3 regions of the Pannonibacter sp. genome follow, and region 3 is predicted to be linked to each of the others. Evidence: predicted binding sites of a transcription regulator. Region 3 holds the regulator's gene; each other region holds the start of a gene.
The links. Region 3 encodes PhoB, which activates phosphate uptake and scavenging genes when phosphate is short. Its sites were predicted from a motif close to TGTCATNNANCTGTCAT; they were not measured.

Region 1 (4,445 bases), on a different contig from region 3:
ACCACCCGACAGACTGGTCACCGCACGCGGACCATACCCCTCAAGGCCAAGCAGCGAGAGGATTGCATCCGCCCGCGCCTCGCGCTCAGCTTTCGGCAAGCCGCGCAGTTTGAGCGGATAGGTCAGATTGCCGACCACGGTCATATGCGGCCACAGGGCATAGGACTGGAACACCATCGCCGTCTGACGGGCCTCTGGTGCCAGCGTCGCGATCGAGCGTCCGCCCACCTTGATGTCGCCCGCTGCAAGCGGAGCGAACCCGGCAATTGAGCGCAGCAGGGTGGTCTTGCCGCAGCCGGAGGGCCCGAGCAGACAAGTGAAGCTGCCGGCCGGCACCTCCAGCGAGATGCGGTCGAGAACAAGGGTCTTTCCAAGGCGAATGGACACCCCCTCCAGCGACAGCGCTTCCGTTCCCATGGCTTCCTCCGATTGAACGCGCGTGCAATCTATGTTTGATGGATGACAGTTTCATGTCAAAGACTTTTGCATTCACGTGGTTTTTGTGCGATGCAGTAGCCGCACGCGGTTTCAAGCCTGGCGGAGAACAGATGCGCGTCACAGCCGATGATGTTGCCGAAGCGGCGGGGGTCTCCCGCGCGATGGTGTCCCGCGCCTTCACGGAAGGCGCCCCCATTGCCGCGCGCAAGCGTGCGCATGTTCTGGCTGTCGCCGCAACATTGGGGTACCAGCCCAACCGTATTGCGCGTGGCCTCACCGGAAGCCAGACGGGCCTGATTGCCCTGGTCGTGGGCGCGGTCTCCCGCCCTTATGAAGCCTGGCTGCTGGAAACGCTGAGCCGCGAGATCCGGACGGCGCGCTACTGGCCCCTGCTGCTGCAGGTGCAGCCCGGTGACGAACTGAACAATGCCCTTGAGGATGCTCTTGCCTATCAGGTTGACGGGGCAATTGTTGCTGCGGGCTCCGTCAGTCCGACACTGGCCGAACGGTGCCGTTCGTCTGGAGCTCCGATTGTGATGGTCGGCCGCGTCCTTCCCGGCGATGATACCGATGCCGTGTGCTGCGACAACCGCCTGGGCCTCGAACTTCTGGTCGATCATCTGACGCGGTCGGGTCGCAAGCGGCTCGCCTGGATTGGCGGCACCCCTGACACCTTCTCCAACATCGAGCGGCAGAACGGCCTGATGGAGGCCCTTGATCGACGCGGGCTGAACCTGCTTGCGGCCCGAACCGGCGACTACTCCGTCGACAGTGGCCTTGCGCAGGCGCTTGCCCTGCTGACTGCCCATGACAAGCCGGATGCGATCCTGTGCGGCAATGACGCAATGGCCCTCGGCGCCATCGCAGCCGCGCGGCGCCTGGGAATGTCTGTCCCGGGCCATGTCGCGATCGCCGGTTTCGATGACATCCCGGCCGCCGCCTGGGAGCCGTACCAATTGACGACCGTGCGCAATCCGGTTCTCGAGACCTCACGCGAAGCCCTGCGCCTGCTGACAAAACGCATTCAAAGTGATGGGGCATCGGGCTCGCCGGAAGGGGATGCGGCCTCATCGCCCGGTTTCCTCGGCCGCACAGCAGAAGTCGTCCGCCTCGCGCCGGAACTGGTCATCCGCCAGAGCGCTTGACTTCATTTCGCAAAAGCCAAACCAGTCGAGCTGTGTTCATCGCAGTTCACCATGTCGCCGCGTCTGATCTACAAGACCTTCCGCTCAGACGAAGGTGTCATTCCAGTGATACAAATTGCCGTTACGCAAACTCCTAATCTTTAAAAGGAGGATCTGATGCGTACCATTCTCGTTTCTGCGGCCTTGACGCTTGCCCTTTCCCTGCCGGCGATGGCGGAATTCAAGCTCGACACTCGGTATACGGACGCGGATGGCGATATGATCGCCGACATTCCGGCAGATGCAAGCCAGCAGGTTGACCCCTCGACGCTCATCTTCGCCTACACGCCAGTTGAAGATCCGGCCGTCTATGCGGAAGCCTGGAAGGATTTCCTGGTTCACATGGAAAGCGTCACCGGAAAGAAGGTCCAGTTTTTCCCGGTTGATTCCAACGCTGCACAGATTGAAGCCATGCGCGCCGGTCGCCTGCATATCGCAGGCTTCAACACTGGATCCAACCCGCTTGCCGTTGCATGCGCTGGCTTCCGGCCGTTCACGATGATGGCGAAGGCAGATGGTTCCTTCGGCTATGAGATGGAGATCATCACTCATCCCGGCTCGGGCATCGAGAAAGTTGAAGACCTGAAGGGCAAGAAACTCGCCTTCACGGCGGAAACGTCCAACTCCGGCTTCAAGGCACCGTCCGCCCTGCTGAAGGCCCAGTACAATCTCGTTGCTGGCACCGACTTCGAACCGGTTTTTTCAGGCAAACACGACAACTCGATCCTCGGCGTTGCCAACAAGGATTACCCGGCTGCGGCCATCGCCAACTCGGTCATGACCCGCATGATTGAGCGTGATGTGATCAAGGCTGATCAGGTTGTGTCGATCTACAAGTCGCAGACTTTCCCGACCACCGGCTACGGCACGGCCCACAACCTGACACCGGCACTGCAGGACAAGATCAAGGAAGGCTTTGCCACCTTCAAGTGGGAGGGTTCGTCGCTGGCAGCTGAGTTCTCCAAATCCGACGAAGCGCAGTTCATTCCGATCACCTTCAAGGACACATGGTCGGTGATCCGGCAGATCGATGAAGCCACTGGCGTGTCTTACGATTGCAAGTAAGATTTTCAAACTAGACTTGTGCGGGCGGCCTGCCGCCCGCATTGTCTTTCTTGATGGTGGCTACGATGCTTGAATTGCGCGCCCTTACAAAGACGTATCGCACCGGCGACAAAGCGCTGAATGCGGTCAGCCTCATCGTGCCACAAGGACAAGTCGTCGGCCTGATCGGGCCCTCCGGTGCGGGCAAGTCTACGCTCATTCGCTGCATCAATCGCCTCGTCGAACCCAGTTCGGGCGAAGTCATTCTGGGCGGCACGGCTCTCACCGGCCTGTCGGCTGGTGCCCTCCGCCGGCAACGCCGCCGTATCGGCATGATCTTCCAAGAGTATGCCCTCGTCGAGCGATTGACCGTCATGGAAAATGTACTGTCTGGGCGGCTCGGCTACGTTGGCTTCTGGCAAAGCTACTTCCGTCGGTTTCCTCCCGCGGACATTCAGCGCGCCTATCGCCTGCTTGACCGCGTCGGCCTTCTTGACCACGCCGACAAGCGCGCTGATGCGCTTTCCGGCGGCCAACGCCAGCGTGTCGGCATTGCACGAGCGCTGGCCCAGGAACCGGAGCTTCTTCTGGTCGACGAACCGACAGCAAGCCTTGATCCGAAGACAAGCCGCCAGATCATGCGCCTAATCATCGAGATCTGTGCGGAGAGCAATCTGCCGGCCATCGTCAACATCCATGACGTTCCGCTTGCCCAGCAGTTCATGCAGCGCATCATCGGCTTGCGGGCCGGTGAAGTTGTCTTTGACGGACCTCCTTCCGACCTGACCGAAACAGCCCTGACGGACATCTACGGCGCCGAGGATTGGGCAGCCATGCGCAAAGGAGATGAGGAGCAAGGAGAAGCCGAAGCAGAACAACGACGCATCCTGGCTAGGATCGGCGTATGAGCACGGCATATCCGACCACTTGGCGACGCCCACCGCAGATCCTGACGAACCGGACCTGGCGCATCGTCATTCAGCTTGGAGCCCTTGCCTATCTCGTCCTCGCACTGGGCACACTCGACGTCAACTGGACAAGAGTTGTCGAAGGCATGGCCCGCGGCATGCGCTTCATTGAGGGATTTCTGACCCCTGATTTCACGTCACGCTGGCGGGATATCTCCAAGGGACTGTCCGAAAGCCTCACCATGACGCTGACTTCGACTGTCGTCGGAATTGCAATTTCAATTCCAATCGGGATTGGCGCCGCGCGTAATCTTGCCCCGCGTTGGGTCTACATGATCTGCCGAGGTATTATTGCGCTGTCCCGCGCCCTCCAGGAAGTCATAATCGCCATATTTTTTGTCGCGATGTTTGGCTTTGGTCCGTTCGCCGGCTTTCTCACTCTGTCTTTCGCCACCATCGGCTTTATTTCAAAGCTGTTGGCAGAAGACATCGAGGATATCGATGAAGCCCAGGCAGAAGCAATCAGGGCAACTGGCGCATCCTGGCTGCAACTTGTGAACTACGCTATCCAGCCACAGGTCATGCCGCGATTGATCGGGCTGTCGCTTTATCGGCTGGACATCAACTTCCGCGAAAGTGCTGTCATTGGCATCGTCGGGGCCGGTGGGATTGGCTCGACGTTGAACACAGCAATCGACCGGTATGAATATGACAGTGCCGGAGCGATCCTGCTGATTATCATCATGATCGTCATGGTCGCCGAGTATTCATCATCTTATCTGCGGAAGTTCCTGCAATGACTCTCGCGCCAGTCTCAGCGCCGTCCAAACTGCCGCAGAAATGGCAGTTCAGAAGCACAAAAGCCCGCCTT
Region 2 (4,445 bases), on a different contig from region 3:
GCCGCCGGCAGTTTTGACCGTGCCACCTGGCAGCGTCTCGCCGACGCCGGGCTCTGGCGCATCCCCGTTCCCGTGGCACTTGGCGGACTGGGTGGAACCTGGACCGACTGTGCCGCTGCCATGGAAGGCGTTGCCACCACGGCCGAAGACCTCGGGTTTCTTGTCACGATGCTTGGGCACATCGGCTCTTTGCGCATCATCCTTGAGGACGGCACCCCAGCCCAGCAGGCCCGCTGGCTCGAACCGATCATGCGCGGCGATGTCGGGGTCACCGCCATGACGGAGGCGACCGGCGGCTCGGACCTCGCCCGCATGCGGGTCACTGCGACGCCGGATGGATCCGGCTGGCGGCTTGATGGCGAAAAAGTTCATATCACCAACGCACCGATTGCCGCCCTCGGCATGATTGCCGGCCGCATCCCTTCCCTCGGCGCCAAGCGGGATATCACACTGTTCTTCGTCGATCTGGACCAGCAGGGCATCACGCTCGGCGAAACTGAGGACAATCTCGGGATCAGGACCAGCCCCACCGCCAATATACGCTTTGACGGCGCAAAACTTGATCCGATCAACATTGTCGGCAAGCCCGGCGACGGCCTGAGTGCCCTCTATCGCATCATCGCCTTCGAACGAGCGCTCTATGGCATCATGGCTGCAGGCCTGATCGAGAACATGATTGCCAAGGCCATGGCGCGCGTTGAAGCACGCATGGCCTTCAACCGGCCACTGGCAGACTACCAGTATGTGCAAGGGCGGATTTCCGACATGAAGATTGCCTCGGTTGTCTGCCGCCTGCTGACCTATGCCGGCCTCGAAAAGCTGACAGCCGGTAGCGAGGATGCCTCCATCGTCTGTTCGGTCGGCAAGTTTCTCGCAGGCGAGAAACTGCTTGAAGCAGCCGAGCACCTTGTGCAACTGCATGGCCATCTCGGCTACATGAACAATGACCTGAGCCGTCACCTGCGCGATGCTGTCGGCATGCGCATTGCCGGGGGCACCAGCGACATTCAGCGGATCAACATCTTCAACCAGATGCGTCAGCAACATGCCCGTCGGTGGATCGGCGATACCCCCCAGACTGTTGCGGCAGAATGAGCGGCCGCGATGGGCTGGTCATTCAGCTCGTCGCCAGCGCCGCAAAGCCTGATGGGCATTGCCATGGCATGAAGATCGGCCAAGGACTTGATCTGGCGCAAGGCTGCAGCCGGTCGCTCAAGCTAGCGTTCCGGTTGTCCAGCCTTGCGCTCAACACCAGGGCCAAAGGACATCACTCTTTCCTCGATCAAAGGAAGAAAGACAAAATGTCAGCGACACCCAATATTGCGACCATGAAAGCTGCAGTGGTCCGAGCCTTCGGCGCGCCGCTCGACGTCTGCGAGGTCGCCCGTCCTGTCGCGGTCCCCGGCAAGATCGTCGTCAAGGTGATGGCCAGCGGCGTCTGCCACACCGACCTTCACGCCGCTGACGGCGACTGGCCGGTAAAACCCAATCCCCCGTTCATTCCCGGCCATGAAGGCGTCGGCATTGTCTGCGAAGTCGGGGCCGGCGTGAAGGGCGTCAAGGAAGGCGACCGGGTCGGCATGCCCTGGCTGCACTCCGCCTGCGGCCACTGCAAGCATTGCGTCGGCGGCTGGGAAACGCTGTGCAACGACCAGCAGAACACCGGCTACAGCGTCAACGGCGGCTTCGCCGAATATGTGCTGGCCGATCCAGGCTATGTCGGGCATCTGCCTGCAGGCCTCGACTTTGCCCCGGCCGCGCCCGTGCTCTGCGCCGGTGTGACGGTCTACAAGGGCCTGAAGGAAACCGAAGCCCGCCCCGGCGAGACCGTTGCCATCATCGGCATCGGCGGGCTTGGCCACATGGCCGTGCAATATGCCAAGGCCATGGGCCTGCATGTGGTCGCCGTCGACATCCACGAGGACAAGCTCGCCCTTGCCCGCAAACTGGGTGCCGACCACACTATCAACGCCCTCACCACCGACCCGATTGCCGAGATGCAGAAACTGGGCGGGGCTGAAGGCGTGCTGGTCACGGCGGTCTCGACCAAGTCCTTCGCCCAGGGCTTCGGCATGCTGGCCCGGCGCGGCACCATGAGCCTCGTCGGCCTGCCCCCCGGAGACTTCCCGCTGCCGATCTTCGACACGGTGCTCAACGCCAAGACCATCCGCGGCTCGATCGTCGGAACGCGCAATGACCTGACCGAAAGCCTCGCCTTCGCCGCCGAGGGCAAGGTCAGCGCACACTACGCACTGGACCGGCTCGAGAACATCAACGCGATCTTCGACCGGATGCGTCAGGGTGCAATCGACGGTCGCATCGTCCTGGCAATCAACTGATTTCCCTGGAAATGAAATCGGGCCGTGTCATCTGCTCAAGATGGCGCGGCCCGGCCATTTGATCCACGATAGTCCTGCAAGACAGACCCCTCAAAGCAACATCAGTCCCCGCCACGTCACGGGCCTGTCACGCAAAGCCGGTAAGACCTCCAAAGTCATTCGGATGAATTGGAGGTAACCTATGGCGCGCGAAACCTGGCAGACGATCCGCGACCGTCTGGCCGCTGAAATCCTGTCTGGCGCGCTTGCCCCCGGCGCACAGTTGCCGACCGAACCCGATCTCTGCGCCCGCTTCGCCGCTGGCCGTCATTCCGTCCGCCGCGCCATTGCCGCCCTTGCGGTCGAGGGCAAGCTGCGCGTGGAACAAGGGCGCGGCACCTTCGTCGAAAGCGCGCCTCTCATCAACTACCAGATCAGCCGGCGCACCCGTTTCCGTCAGAACCTGCTCAGCCAGGGCGTGACGCCTGCCGGCGAACAGGTGACCGACGACGTGATCCCTGCCCCGCGCCGTGTCGCAGATGCCCTGAGCCTTCCCGAGGGCACGAGCGTACACCGGCTCATGCGCCGGGGGCTTGCCGATGGCGTCCCTGTCAGCCTCGGCGTTGCCTACCATCCCTTCGCCCTGTTCCCGGATATGGCCGACCTGCGCCGGTCGGGGCGATCGGTCACCGACATCTATCGCAGCCACGGCATTGCCGACTATCTGCGCAAGAGCACGACCATCTATGCCCGCCGCCCAACGGTTGAAGAGGCCAGACTGCTCAAGCAGCACCCGGACCAGCCGGTCCTCGTCGTCACCAAGACGGATGTCGATCTCACCGGCCGCCCCATTGGCTATTCCCAGGCCATCTGGGCAGCAGACCGCGTCCAGTTCACCTTTGATCTTCCTGAAGAAAACGAAATCCGGAGCCCTGACCAGGATGACTGACGCCGCCCGCGCCGCAGGCGCCACCGCCGGAACAACTGCTGGCCACAGTGCCTTTCTCACAACCCTCACCCACGCCGATGCGGACAGCGTGAAGCGCTTTGCCGAAGGCCTGCTGCCGCAACTCGGCCCCGTCGAGGTGCTGCGCAGCCGCACCGGCCTTGTCATGCTGCCGTTCCGTGACACGGTGAAGGGCACCGACTTCCACCTCGGCGAGGTGCTCGTCGCCGAAGCCGAGGTCCGCCTCACCGACCACGACGCCACCGGCTACGGCATGGTCACGGGCCGGGATCTGGAATGGGCGATGGCCATGGCGCTGATTGATGCTGCTGCCGCGGCCGGTCTCGCGCCGGCGGCCATTGACGCCTTCCTGAGCGAGCTGGATGCGGCCAACACGGCCCGCGACCGGGCTCGCCTGCGCGCCGTCGAGGCCACCCGCGTCGACATGGAAACCTTCTGATCCCTCTTCCTCACGGAGACCCGCTCATGGGTGCCCTGCCCCCCAGTTCCCACGCCCTCATCACCGCGCCCTTGCGCGGCGCTGACGAAATCCGCGACAACACCGCCTTCGAGGCGATCCTCTGGGCACTGAGCCGTCCCGGCGAGATCCGTCATCTGCCCGAACCCGGCCCCCGCCCCATCCTGCTCGCCCTCGTCGACCGCGAATGCCGCGTCCATGCGGATGATGCGGTGATCGGCGAGCTGGCCGCCTGGACCGGCGCGACCCTGACGCCGCTGGCCGGCGCCGACCACGTCTTCCTGTCGCTGGACAGCGCCGCCGACATTGCCCGCCTCGGCGCCCTGAAGGTGGGCTCCGCGCTCTATCCCGATGACGGGGCCACCGTCGTCGTCGAGGCCCGGCTTGGCCGTGCCGAGGACGACGGCCAGCGCCTCAGCCTGTCAGGTCCGGGCATCGAGACCACCCGCGAGATCACCGTCGCCGGCCTGCCGGCGGGCTTCTTCGCCCTGCGCGACCGGCTCTGCCGCTATCCGCTCGGCTTTGACCTCTTCATCGTCGATGGCAGCGATGTCATCGGCCTGCCCCGCTCGACCCGGATCGAGGTGCTCTGATGGCCTATGTCGCAACCCGTGGCGGGGAAAAAGCCATTGACCAGTCCGAGCGCCTCTACCGCGCCGACATGGGCACGATTGATGCCGAGCGCGTCGCGGAAATCCGCCGC
Region 3 (4,445 bases):
CGGCCATGGAAGGCGCCTTCGAAGGTAATGATGTCGATCCGTTCCGGATGGCCATTGGCATAATGGAAACGACGCGCCGTCTTGAAGCAGGCCTCCATCGCCTCGGCGCCGGAGTTGGTAAAGAACACCCGATCTGCGAAAGTCGCCTCCGTCAGCCGCCGTCCCAGCTTCTCCTGACCCTGCATCTGGTACAGGTTGGAGACATGCCAGAGCTTGTCCGCCTGATCTTTCAGGGCAGCGACAAGATGGGGATGTGAATGACCGAGGGCATTTACGGCAATACCTGAACCACAGTCGAGAAATCGGCGGCCATCCGACGTCTCCAGCCACACGCCTTCTCCACGGACGAAATCAAGTTCCGCCCGAGCGTAGGTGCCGAAAAGTGCCGACGCCGTCATATGCTCAACTCCTCATGCGGGGGTCGGGGCTACTTGCCCCGGAAAACCTCTCCGGTTCAGGGATACGTATTGGGATGCCAAAACGGACTGTGCCGCCCGTGACAGGCGGCACAAGAAACGAGCGACGTTTATACACCGCCCAACGCTGCGCCTGTCAATGCAATTGGCGCGAATCCGCCACTGCCGAGTGTCGCGGACTGGGGGCGGCGTTATCTGGGGAAAAGTCGTTTCGTCCCCGGTTCATGTGCCCCGTCTCCTTGCCTCGCTTTTGGCCGCCATTGTACTGTCCTGTCTGTCGGATACGACATCTCGTGCTGTAGATCACCAAATCATACTGGATATGCCACGTTGGGCGCGGAGCATGCGCGCCTTAACAACTGGTTACTGCCTAAATTTACAATCTACAGCCGGAAACGGCGGGGTGTGACGGATGAGCTGGACTGACGAACGCGTGGAACTGCTGAAGAAGCTCTGGTCGGATGGCCTGAGCGCGAGCCAGATTGCTGCCGAACTCGGCGGGATCACGCGCAATGCGGTGATCGGCAAGGTGCATCGGCTTGGACTGTCCGGACGCGCCAAGGCGGTTGCGCCGACGGCGAAGCCGCGGCGGGCCCGCACACCCGCAAGTGCTGCGCCGTCTGCGCCACGTCCGGCACAGGCACCGGTGGCGCAGAGCCGCGGGGCAACGGCCTTGAAAATGGAACCCATGGAAGAAGCCGCGCTCGACGTCGAGCCGCAGGTGGAACCGATGGCAGAAGTCGTTCCGATCACCGAGCGGGCAACAATCCTGACCCTGACCGAACGCACCTGCAAGTGGCCGATTGGCGATCCAAGCACCCAGGACTTCTACTTTTGCGGTCGCCACTCTGATCCTGGCGTGCCTTATTGCGCGCATCACTGCCGCATCGCCTATCAGCCGGTCAATGATCGCCGGCGCGACAAGGACCGCAAGCAACTCGCTCGCGCCTGATACAGATCTCAGAGGGGGCCAACCAGTCTGTGGTCCCCTCGCCCAGGTTAAGGCCCGCCGGAGCGATCGCCCGGCGGGCCTTTTTCATCTCCTGCGAAAAACGCCGCACACAGCAAAAAGCCCGCACGTGACGGGCTTTCTCGGATCAAGGCACTGGCCGGGTTGATCAGATGGCAACCGCGAACTGGTCGTTGAAGGCGTAGCCTGCGCCGCGCACCGTGCGGATCGGGTCTTTCACCTTGCCCCTGTTTATGGCCTTGCGCAAACGGCCGACGTGCACATCCACCGTCCGCTCGTCCACATACACATCATGGCCCCAGACGCCATCGAGCAATTGCTCACGGGAAAAGACGCGGCCAGGCGAGGTCATCAGGAACTCGAGCAACCGGAACTCGGTCGGGCCGAGATGGATTTCCTTGCCGTTGCGGCGGACCCGATGCGTCTCGCGGTCCAGCTCGATGTCACCGGCGCGGAGCATGGTCGAGACCACCTCCGGACGGGCGCGGCGGAGGATCGCCCGAACACGCGCCATCAGTTCCGGGATCGAGAACGGCTTGACCACATAGTCGTCCGCGCCCGTCGCAAGACCACGGATACGCTCGGCTTCCTCACCGCGGGCCGTGAGCATGATCACAGGAAGACGCTCGGTTTCCGCTCGGGCACGTAGACGTCGGCAAAGTTCGATGCCCGACAGGCCCGGCAGCATCCAGTCGAGAAGCAGCAGGTCCGGCTGGCTTTCGCGCAGCCGGATTTCAGCTTCATCCCCGCGAGCACAGGACTCGACGGAGTAACCTTCAGCTTCCAGGTTGTAACGCAACAACAGGCTCAAGGGCTCTTCGTCTTCAACGATCAGAACCTTAGGCATTCACACGCTCCAGCAAACAGACGCGGGGACCCGCGTCAGGCATTCTCGAGATCGGCAAGGCCGGTTTCGTCGATCTTGCGGCGGGCTTCCAGCAACTGGTTGCCGGTGACCATGAAGTAGACGTTTTCCGCAATGTTGGTCGCGTGATCGCCGATGCGCTCGATGTTCTTGGCGCAGAACAGGAGATGCGCGCACTGGGTGATCTTGCGCGGATCTTCCATCATGTATGTCAAGAGTTCCCGGAACAGCGAGGTGTAGATTGCATCCACCTCGTCATCGCGTTCGCGAACGGTCTGTGCCGCCACGGCGTCGTGACTGGTGTAGGCATCCAGAACTGCCTTCAGCTGGTTCAGCGCCAGCTCAGCCATGTGCTCGACGCCGAAAGCGGCCTTCTTCGAGTTGAAGTCGCCATCGATGGCGATGACGCGCTTGGCGATGTTCTTGGCCAGATCGCCGACGCGCTCAAGGTCGTTGGCGATACGTCCGGCCGCCATGATCTCGCGCAGGTCCTGGCCCATCGGCTGGCGCAGGGCGACGATGCGGATGAACTTGGCTTCGATTTCCTGCTGCAACTCGTCGAGACGGGCGTCCTGCAGGATCGTCTTGTGCGCTTTCTCCAGATCCTGCGACAGCAGCGCTGTCACGGCGTCATTCACCAGCGCTTCGGCAAGGCCGCCCATCTCGGCGACCCGGCCGGCCAGCGCGCGCAGTTCTTCATCATAGGAACTGACGGTATGCTCGGACATGTTCAAATCCTTCTCGCGTTGGAGGACCAGAGGACTCAGCCGAAACGGCCAGTGATATAGTCCTGCGTACGCTTGTCCTGCGGGTTCGTGAAGATGTCCTGCGTTGCGCCTTCCTCGACAAGATTGCCAAGGTGGAAGAACGCGGTGCGCTGGGACACGCGGGCGGCCTGCTGCATCGAGTGGGTCACGATCACAATGGTGTAGTTCGCGCGCAACTCATCGATGAGCTCTTCCACCTTCGCCGTCGCAATCGGATCCAGCGCCGAGCAGGGCTCGTCCATCAGGATCACTTCCGGGCTCACGGCAATGGCGCGGGCGATGCAGAGGCGCTGCTGCTGGCCACCGGACAGGCCCGTACCACCTTCATCAAGGCGATCCTTCACCTCGTTCCAGAGGCCTGCCTTCTGCAGGCTGGCCGAGACAACTTCGTCCAGTTCGGCCTTGGTCCGGGTCAGGCCATGAATACGCGGGCCGTAGGCGACGTTTTCATAGATCGACTTCGGGAACGGGTTCGGCTTCTGGAACACCATGCCGACCTTGGCCCGCAGTTGGACCGGGTCAACGCGCGGATCATAGATGTTTTCGCCGTCGATGGAGATATTGCCTTCGACACGGCAGATGTCGATCGTGTCATTCATGCGGTTCAGCGTCCGCAGGAATGTCGACTTGCCACAGCCCGACGGGCCGATGAAAGCCGTTACGGAACACGGTTGAATGTTGATGTTCACGTCCTTGATGGCGTGCTTTTCGCCGTAATAGACCTGAACGTTGTTCGCGACGATCTTGTGCTGGGCGAGGTCCACATCATTCTCCAGATTTACAGAAACGTTCATCGGATGTCCCCTTCTTACCAACGGCGTTCAAAGCGGCGACGCAGGACGATCGCGACCAGGTTCATGACAACAAGGAATATCAGCAGGACGATAATCGCGCCGGAGGCTCGCTCCACGAAGGCGGGGTCACCACGCTGCGTCCAGTTATAGACCTGCACCGGCAGGGCTGCGGCCGGATCAAGGAAGCCTTCAGGCGGGGCACCCGGGAAGCTTCGGACGAACGACACCATGCCGATGAGCAACAGCGGAGCGGTTTCGCCGAGCGCCTGTGCCAGACCGATAATCGTCCCGGTCAGGATGCCAGGGGCAGCCAGCGGCAGCACGTGATGGAAGATCGACTGCATCTTCGACGCACCCACACCCAGGGCGGCATCGCGAATGCTCGGCGGCACAGCTCTCAGGGCCGCGCGGGTCGCGATGATGATCGTCGGCAGGGTCATCAGGGTCAGCACGAGGCCACCAACCAGGGAGGCCGATTGCGGCATACCCATGAAATTGATGAACACCGCAAGGCCGAGAATACCGAACACGATCGACGGAACCGCCGCCAGATTCGAGATGTTCACCTCGATCAGGTCGGTGAACTTGTTCTTCGGTGCGAATTCCTCGAGATAGATTGAGGCAGCCACGCCG

Region 1: a site for PhoB is predicted at 1,679-1,695, ahead of phnD (phosphate/phosphite/phosphonate ABC transporter substrate-binding protein). Genes of this name have one in related genera too.
Region 2: a site for PhoB is predicted at 2,454-2,470, ahead of phnF (phosphonate metabolism transcriptional regulator PhnF). Genes of this name have one in related genera too.

The regions. Positions count from the first base shown of each region.
Region 1 is NZ_JBHYDX010000021.1:33,561-38,005, reverse strand. Features, by position in the region: gene ACTIFE_RS15030 (ABC transporter ATP-binding protein) at 1-417, opposite strand, end outside; gene ACTIFE_RS15025 (LacI family DNA-binding transcriptional regulator) at 549-1,583, shown strand; gene phnD (phosphate/phosphite/phosphonate ABC transporter substrate-binding protein) at 1,740-2,687, shown strand; gene phnC (phosphonate ABC transporter ATP-binding protein) at 2,753-3,574, shown strand; gene phnE (phosphonate ABC transporter, permease protein PhnE) at 3,571-4,374, shown strand; gene phnE (phosphonate ABC transporter, permease protein PhnE) at 4,371-4,445, shown strand, end outside.
Region 2 is NZ_JBHYDX010000030.1:37,452-41,896, forward strand. Features, by position in the region: gene ACTIFE_RS18270 (acyl-CoA dehydrogenase family protein) at 1-1,095, shown strand, start outside; gene ACTIFE_RS18275 (zinc-dependent alcohol dehydrogenase) at 1,302-2,339, shown strand; gene phnF (phosphonate metabolism transcriptional regulator PhnF) at 2,521-3,267, shown strand; gene phnG (phosphonate C-P lyase system protein PhnG) at 3,260-3,724, shown strand; gene phnH (phosphonate C-P lyase system protein PhnH) at 3,751-4,335, shown strand; gene ACTIFE_RS18295 (carbon-phosphorus lyase complex subunit PhnI) at 4,335-4,445, shown strand, end outside.
Region 3 is NZ_JBHYDX010000006.1:75,338-79,782, reverse strand. Features, by position in the region: gene ACTIFE_RS06030 (aspartate aminotransferase family protein) at 1-398, opposite strand, end outside; gene ACTIFE_RS06025 (GcrA family cell cycle regulator) at 829-1,368, shown strand; gene phoB (phosphate regulon transcriptional regulator PhoB) at 1,535-2,233, opposite strand; gene phoU (phosphate signaling complex protein PhoU) at 2,269-2,979, opposite strand; gene pstB (phosphate ABC transporter ATP-binding protein PstB) at 3,015-3,812, opposite strand; gene pstA (phosphate ABC transporter permease PstA) at 3,827-4,445, opposite strand, start outside.